DNA from 2 places in the Gottfriedia acidiceleris genome. Region 2 is predicted to be linked to the other one. Evidence: predicted binding sites of a transcription regulator. Region 2 holds the regulator's gene; the other holds the start of a gene.

Region 1 (3,439 bases), 440 kb from region 2:
ACCACTTTCAACTTCAAATCGTAAAAAATTATCATCTGTTTCATTATTTTTACTTTCTCTATGCCAGGTTGATAATCTTTCATCTTCGCTATTCCTTTCATCAAGGCCCTCTTGCTGGTCATCATTTTGAAGCTCTTTTACTTTACTATTACATGAAGCTAATTCGTTAATTTTATTTAACGGTAAATAGCCAAAGTATGTGTGAATCATATCTTCTTTATACAGTGAGAGTAGTCTCTGCTGCACCCTAAATACAATAGAAGAAATATCACTTGTTTTCTTAGCTTCAAACGCTTGGAAGAGGATGGGTAAAATATCCTCGAGGTGTTCATTCGTTTGATAAGTTAATTGAGTAGAAGTAAGTGAAAGATAAATTAAACAAAACAATTGATCTATTTGGAAATTACGCATTTCATTTGCTTTGAATTGTGATTGGAAATAATGTCTATATATTTTTTTTCTCGTAGAAAATAATTGTCTTGTACCTGGTCTTTGCTGAATAATTAACTCTTCAAGTCGGATATCTTCAAGAAGGACAAACAATTGTGTGAAAAAACTTTTTAAATGAGTTTCTTGTAATTCCTTTAGTGTTTCTTTGAACTCACTAAAATCTGAGTAATGTTTATTACCTAAAGCTTTTAAGTACACATCTGATTTCAAACCTTGTAACTGTGTACTATGCTCTTGTGTATCCCAAAAATGACTTACAGTAAATTTTTGTTCTTCATCGTCGTAATACGCCTGAAAATCAAATTCTAAAAATGAATTACGATCTTTCGAAAGAGAAATCGATAAATTTTCCATTTGAAGAAAAGTGGAAGCGTCGATTTTTTTATTGTTAAAAATGATTTGTTTCATATGTTAATCATCACTCATTTCAAGAAAGAAAATAACTTTCAGCTAGTTCTCTAACAGTCTGGCGCTCAATGTCATCACTTAATTTAGCGATTATTGTGCGTTCAATTGCTCGAAGTACTGGTATATGAACAGATAAATCACATGCGTCAAGAACACCGCGAATACTTGCCGCATCTTCACTAATTCTGCCTTCACTTGCTAATGGAATTAAATCACTTGAAAAGCTTGTGAATTTCTTAAGTAAATCTTCATCTTTTAGCTCAGATTCATCTTTTAATAATTGAAGTAATGATTCCCCGTTAATATATGGAACATCTATAATAATGAAGCGATTTTTTAAAGCTTCATTTAATTCACTTGTTCCTACATAACCTTCATTTATTGCAGCGATTACTCTAAAGTTTTCGTCACCTTTTACTACTTCTTGAGTAAATGGATTTGTAATCATTTTTCGATAATCAAGTGCACCATGTAGTAATGGTAATGTTTCTGGTTTAGCCATGTTAATTTCATCGATATATAAAATATGACCTTTTTTCATTGCTTTCATTAATGGTCCATCGATGAATACTACTTCAGATCCGTTCGTATTAGAGGCAATTGTGTTGTATCCAACAATACCTTCTAAATCTAAATCGACTGAACAGTTTATGCTATGCATCGGTTGATAAAGCAATTTTGAAAGAGTCTCAGCTAAAACCGTTTTACCACTTCCTGTTGGACCTTTTAATAATATATTTTTACCAAGAAGAAGGGCAGTAATAGCATCTTCTAAAATCGTTGTGTCTTGAGAAACATATTGTTTTGTTCCGATTAATAATTGCTCTTCTTTTAAAACTTTTTGAATTTGTTCATTATATATTAAATTTAATTTTTCATTAATCGAATTAGAAAGATTTAGTTTTGTATTCATAATTACTCCTTTAAAGAAACATTGTTCAATTTGAGATTATTCATTTTTGTATTAACCATTGTATTATCGTATATCCGGATTGTGAATGTCTTGTCCACTTTTTTAGTGAATTTGCTAATACAGTAACTATCTTTTGAGTATAACAGTTTGTTGTTTAACTGGAAAGTTTTCAGAGTGAATTACTATATATATGAAGCAAATGTAATTTAGTGGAAAGAATTAGTTGTTTATATGAGTTAACTTCTAAATTATTTTGTTCAATGTTTCACAATATGTTCATAATATAAGTGAAAGTTTCAGTTCATCGTATGATAAATTAAATACGTAATCTGTTATATACTTAATTAACTTTCTGTATTATATGCAGAAGAGGAGGAGTAATACGATGGAACAATGGAGACAATTTGAAACTGGACGATGGGAAAAATCGATTGATGTAAGAAACTTTATTCAAAAAAATGTTAAATCTTATGTTGGGGATGAATCTTTTCTTGTTGGGCCAACAGATGCAACTAGCAAGCTTTGGGATATAGTACTTAAATTATCTAAAGAAGAACGCCAAAAGGGCGGAGTTTTAGATATGGATACGAAAATTGTATCTACAATCACTTCACATGAACCTGGTTACTTAGAGAAAGAATTAGAGCAAATTGTTGGATTCCAAACGGATAAACCTTTTAAACGATCATTACAACCATATGGTGGGATTCGAATGGCTGAGGCAGCTTGTGAATCCTATGGATATAAAGTTGACGAAGAAATAAGCAAAATATTTTCAGAATACCGAAAAACACATAATCAAGGCGTATTTGATGCTTATACAGCAGAAATGAAAGCAGCAAGACGTTCGGGTGTTATTACAGGTCTACCTGATGCATATGGTCGTGGAAGAATTATAGGTGACTATAGAAGAGTTGCATTATATGGTGTAGATCGACTGATTAAAGATAAAATTGATACTTTAAATAAAACGACAAGTGTTATGTCAGAAGAAGTAATACGAGATCGTGAAGAACTAAATGAACAAATCCGTGCATTAAATGAATTAAAACAAATGGCTGCAAAACATGGATTCGATATTTCTGGACCTGCAACAAATGCAAAAGAAGCTTTCCAATGGTTATATTTTGGCTATTTAGCAGCAATAAAAGAGCAAAATGGAGCAGCAATGAGCTTAGGCCGAGTATCGACATTTTTAGATATATATATTGAACGCGATCTTGAAGAAAATACTTTAACTGAACAAGAGGCTCAAGAATTAGTCGATCATTTTGTAATGAAACTACGATTAGTTATGTTTGCTCGTACACCTGATTATAATGAATTATTTTCTGGTGACCCTACATGGGTAACTGAATCAATCGGTGGAATTGGAATAGATGGTCGTCCACTTGTAACGAAAAACTCGTTCCGCTTTTTAAATACATTAGATAACTTAGGACCGGCTCCAGAACCTAACTTAACAGTACTTTGGTCAGCGAAATTACCAGTCGGATTTAAGCAATATTGCGCTAAAATGTCAATTAAAACTAGCTCAATTCAATATGAAAATGATGATATCATGCGTCCGGAATATGGTGATGATTATGGTATTGCTTGTTGCGTTTCTGCTATGACAATCGGTAAACAAATGCAATTCTTTGGTGCACGTGCAAATCTAGCTAAAGC
Region 2 (3,439 bases):
ACTTCTGCAACTAATTTTGCACCCATATTTTCAAATGCATCTTCTAATTCTATTTCTTTTGCGATTGTAACACCATCATTTGTAATTAATGGAGAACCAAATTTTTTCTCAAGAACTACGTTACGTCCTTTTGGTCCTAAAGTTACTTTTACAGCATCAGCTAAAGCGTCTACTCCACGTAACATTGCGCGACGTGCTTCTTCACCAAATCTAATGTCCTTTGCCATGAAAATGACCTCCTTATAATATAAAAAGTATATTTTTTAATTTAAGTATTTTTATTTTATTAACCTATGATTGCAAGTATATCGTTTTCGCGAAGAACTAGATATTCAGTACCACCGTACTTAACTTCTGTTCCTGAATATTTAGAGAAGATAATGCGGTCACCTACAGATACTTCTAAAGTAACGCGCTCACCATTTTCAAGTACTCGACCAGTACCTACTGCAACAACTTTGCCTTCTTGTGGCTTTTCTTGTGCACTACCTGGTAAAACGATACCACTAGCAGTTTTTTCTTCAGACTCAACAAGCTCAATTACAACACGATCACCTAATGGCTTTAACATGTGTAATACCTCCTCAATAATCAAATCATTATTTTTTAGCACTCATGTATATTGAGTGCTAACACAATTATTAGTTTAAATAATATCAAAAAATTTTGCAAGCCCGAAGCAGGCACTTTTCTTGTCGAAATTTAATAAGTTTTTTTCTTAACGATCAAAAGTAAAATAAAAAGTGAAAATTTCTTTTAAGAAACAAAAGAAACGAGTAAAATAATGTACGTGTTGTTATAAACCTTTGGGTTATGAAAAATATCAACACAAAGGAGCTAACGTATTGAAAACTAGAGATTTATGGATTTTATTAACGTATGTCGTTCTTCAATATTCAGCGGTATTTGGGGTGCCCTATTTATTAAATAGTAACTTATACGTTGGAGTGGATCAGAAAACAGCTTCTCTTGAAGCAGTGGCATTATGGGGTTGTATTAGTTTCGTAAGTGGATTAATTATTATACTTATCTTATTACATAAACCCATTTATGAAGGAATAAAGAATCTAAAAGCTAATTATCGTACAATAATAAATTGGGTTGTTTTAGGTTATTTCATAACAATGCTAACTCAAATTGTTTGTAATTTAATTTTAATTTATGTATTTGAACTACATAAGGGCTCAGAAAATACTCAAAATATCATAAACATCGCTAAGCTTAACCCGGCCTTTATTATCATACCAAGTTTAGTTGCACCAATTTTAGAGGAGATTATTTTTCGTCGAATTATTTTTAAAAGGCTTTATAATCGTTTACCATTTATTATTTCTGCTGGAATTAGTTCAGCGGTCTTTTCGCTTATGCACGGAGACTTGCCCTTCTTTTTATCTTACTTTCTAATCGGTTTTGTATTTTGTTATCTGTATAAACGAACAAACTCAATTATGGTTCCAATCTTAACACATATGTTAATGAACTCTTTTGTCGTTTTTCAGCAAATCAATTTACATTAAAAACCAAAAACCCCCAAATTTTTTGGGGGTTTTTATTCTAATATGAATTTATTGTTGTAAAAAATATGCCAATGTTTGCAGTTCAACGGCTAAGTCTATATGATGAATGCGAATATGTTCTGGTACACTAATTCGTGCAGGTGTGAAATTTAAGATTCCTCTAATATTTTTTCCATTTAATCGATCAGCTATTGATTGTGCTACAGGTGCAGGTACAGTTAAAATAACGATTTGAATATCTTCATTCATAACTTCCTCTAGATTATCTAGATTATAAACGGGTACTCCACCTATTTCAGTGCCAATTTTATTTGGATCAATATCAAATGCCATCTCAATTTTTGTATTATTATTTTTTATAAAATTATAGTGTAAGAATGCAGTTCCTAAATTACCAACACCAATTAATGCAACTTTCATAACTTCATGTTGGTTAAGCGCTTTCGAGAAAAAAGTTAATAAATAATTTACGTTATAGCCATAACCTTTTTTACCAAGTGCTCCAAAATATGAAAAATCTCTTCTGATTGTAGCGGAATCTACCTTTACTGCTTCACTTAACTCTGCTGAAGAAACTCTTTGTTTACCTGATAAAGACAAATTCTTTATAAAACGGTAATATAAAGGTAGACGTTTAGCAGTAGCTTGTGGAATTTTAATTTGTTCCGAATCCATTTTTTAATCCCCCACTTACTGTAATTCTTTTTACTATGGTGTGTAATTTGACTTTATTTTAGTAATAAAGTATTTGTTCTAATGTAAAATATACACTATATTTAAGAATTTTGACAGTCTACAGTTATATACATAAAAAATTTTGCAATGAGGTGTTATCCATGATTCTTTTACAAGTAAATAATGTCTCAAAGTATTTTGGTAGTGACATTATACTTTCAAATATAAAATTAGAAGTTCAAATGAGTGATCGAGTTGCCATTGTCGGACGTAATGGAGCGGGAAAATCTACATTATTGAAAATAATAGCAGGTGAAATATCCTATGATGGCGGCGAAATAAATAAACCCAAAGACGTTACTGTTGGCTATCTAGCCCAAAACTCTGGTTTACAAAGCGATAAAACGATTTGGGAAGAATATTATTCTGTATTTAATCATTTAGTAGAGATGCAGGACAATATGCGAAAATTAGAAGTTAAAATGACTAGAGAGGATGTCTACTCTAATCAAGCCGTTTATGACAAGGTTATGAATGAATATGATCATCTTCAATATACATTCAAAGAAAACGGTGGTTACCAGTTTGAAGCAGATATTCGTTCAATAATTAGTGGTTTAGGTTTTAGTAATGAAGATTACGAAACAAAAATTTCCTCGTTAAGCGGTGGACAAAAGACAAGACTGGCATTAGGTAAGCTATTATTGACAAAACCTGATTTGTTAATCCTGGATGAGCCTACAAACCATTTAGATATTGACACTCTAAGTTGGTTAGAGCGCTACTTACAGTCATATCCTGGTGCAGTTTTAATCGTTTCTCACGATCGATACTTTCTTGATCAAGTTGTTAATATTGTTTATGAAATATCTAATCATAAGCATCAACGATTTGTTGGTAATTATAGTAAGTACCTTGAACTAAAGGCAGCTCAATATGAACAAGAGTTAAAACAGTTCGAAAAGCAACAAGAGGAAATCTCTAAACTTGAAGATTTTGTACAGCGTAATATTGCGCGTGCTTCAACTACAAAAAGAGCTCAAAGTCGTAGGAAACAATTAGATCGTATGGTTCGATTAGACAGGCCACTTGGAGACGAATCTTCGGCTAATTTTTCATTTACAATTGAAAAACAAAGCGGTAATGATGTGTTGTCTGTACAAGATTTATATATTGGCTATGATCGTATTCCAACAATTGATCAACCGATGAGATTTGTACTGAATCGAGGCGATAGTGTCGCATTA

Evidence for each region. The regulator Rex, encoded in region 2, represses fermentation and respiration genes when NADH is low (regulators of the CRP and FNR family bind a similar motif). The targets are predictions, from matches to a motif close to TTGTGAAATATTTCACAA.
Region 1: pflB (formate C-acetyltransferase) is a predicted target of Rex. The motif match lies at 2,025-2,042, and genes of this name have one in related genera.

The regions. Positions count from the first base shown of each region.
Region 1 is NZ_CP096034.1:699,358-702,796, forward strand. It holds gene MY490_RS03215 (vWA domain-containing protein) at 1-858, opposite strand, end outside; gene MY490_RS03220 (ATP-binding protein) at 878-1,771, opposite strand; gene pflB (formate C-acetyltransferase) at 2,157-3,439, shown strand, end outside.
Region 2 is NZ_CP096034.1:263,809-267,247, reverse strand. It holds gene groL (chaperonin GroEL) at 1-227, opposite strand, end outside; gene groES (co-chaperone GroES) at 287-571, opposite strand; gene MY490_RS01445 (CPBP family intramembrane glutamic endopeptidase) at 846-1,517, shown strand; gene MY490_RS01440 (redox-sensing transcriptional repressor Rex) at 1,566-2,192, opposite strand; gene MY490_RS01435 (ABC-F family ATP-binding cassette domain-containing protein) at 2,354-3,439, shown strand, end outside.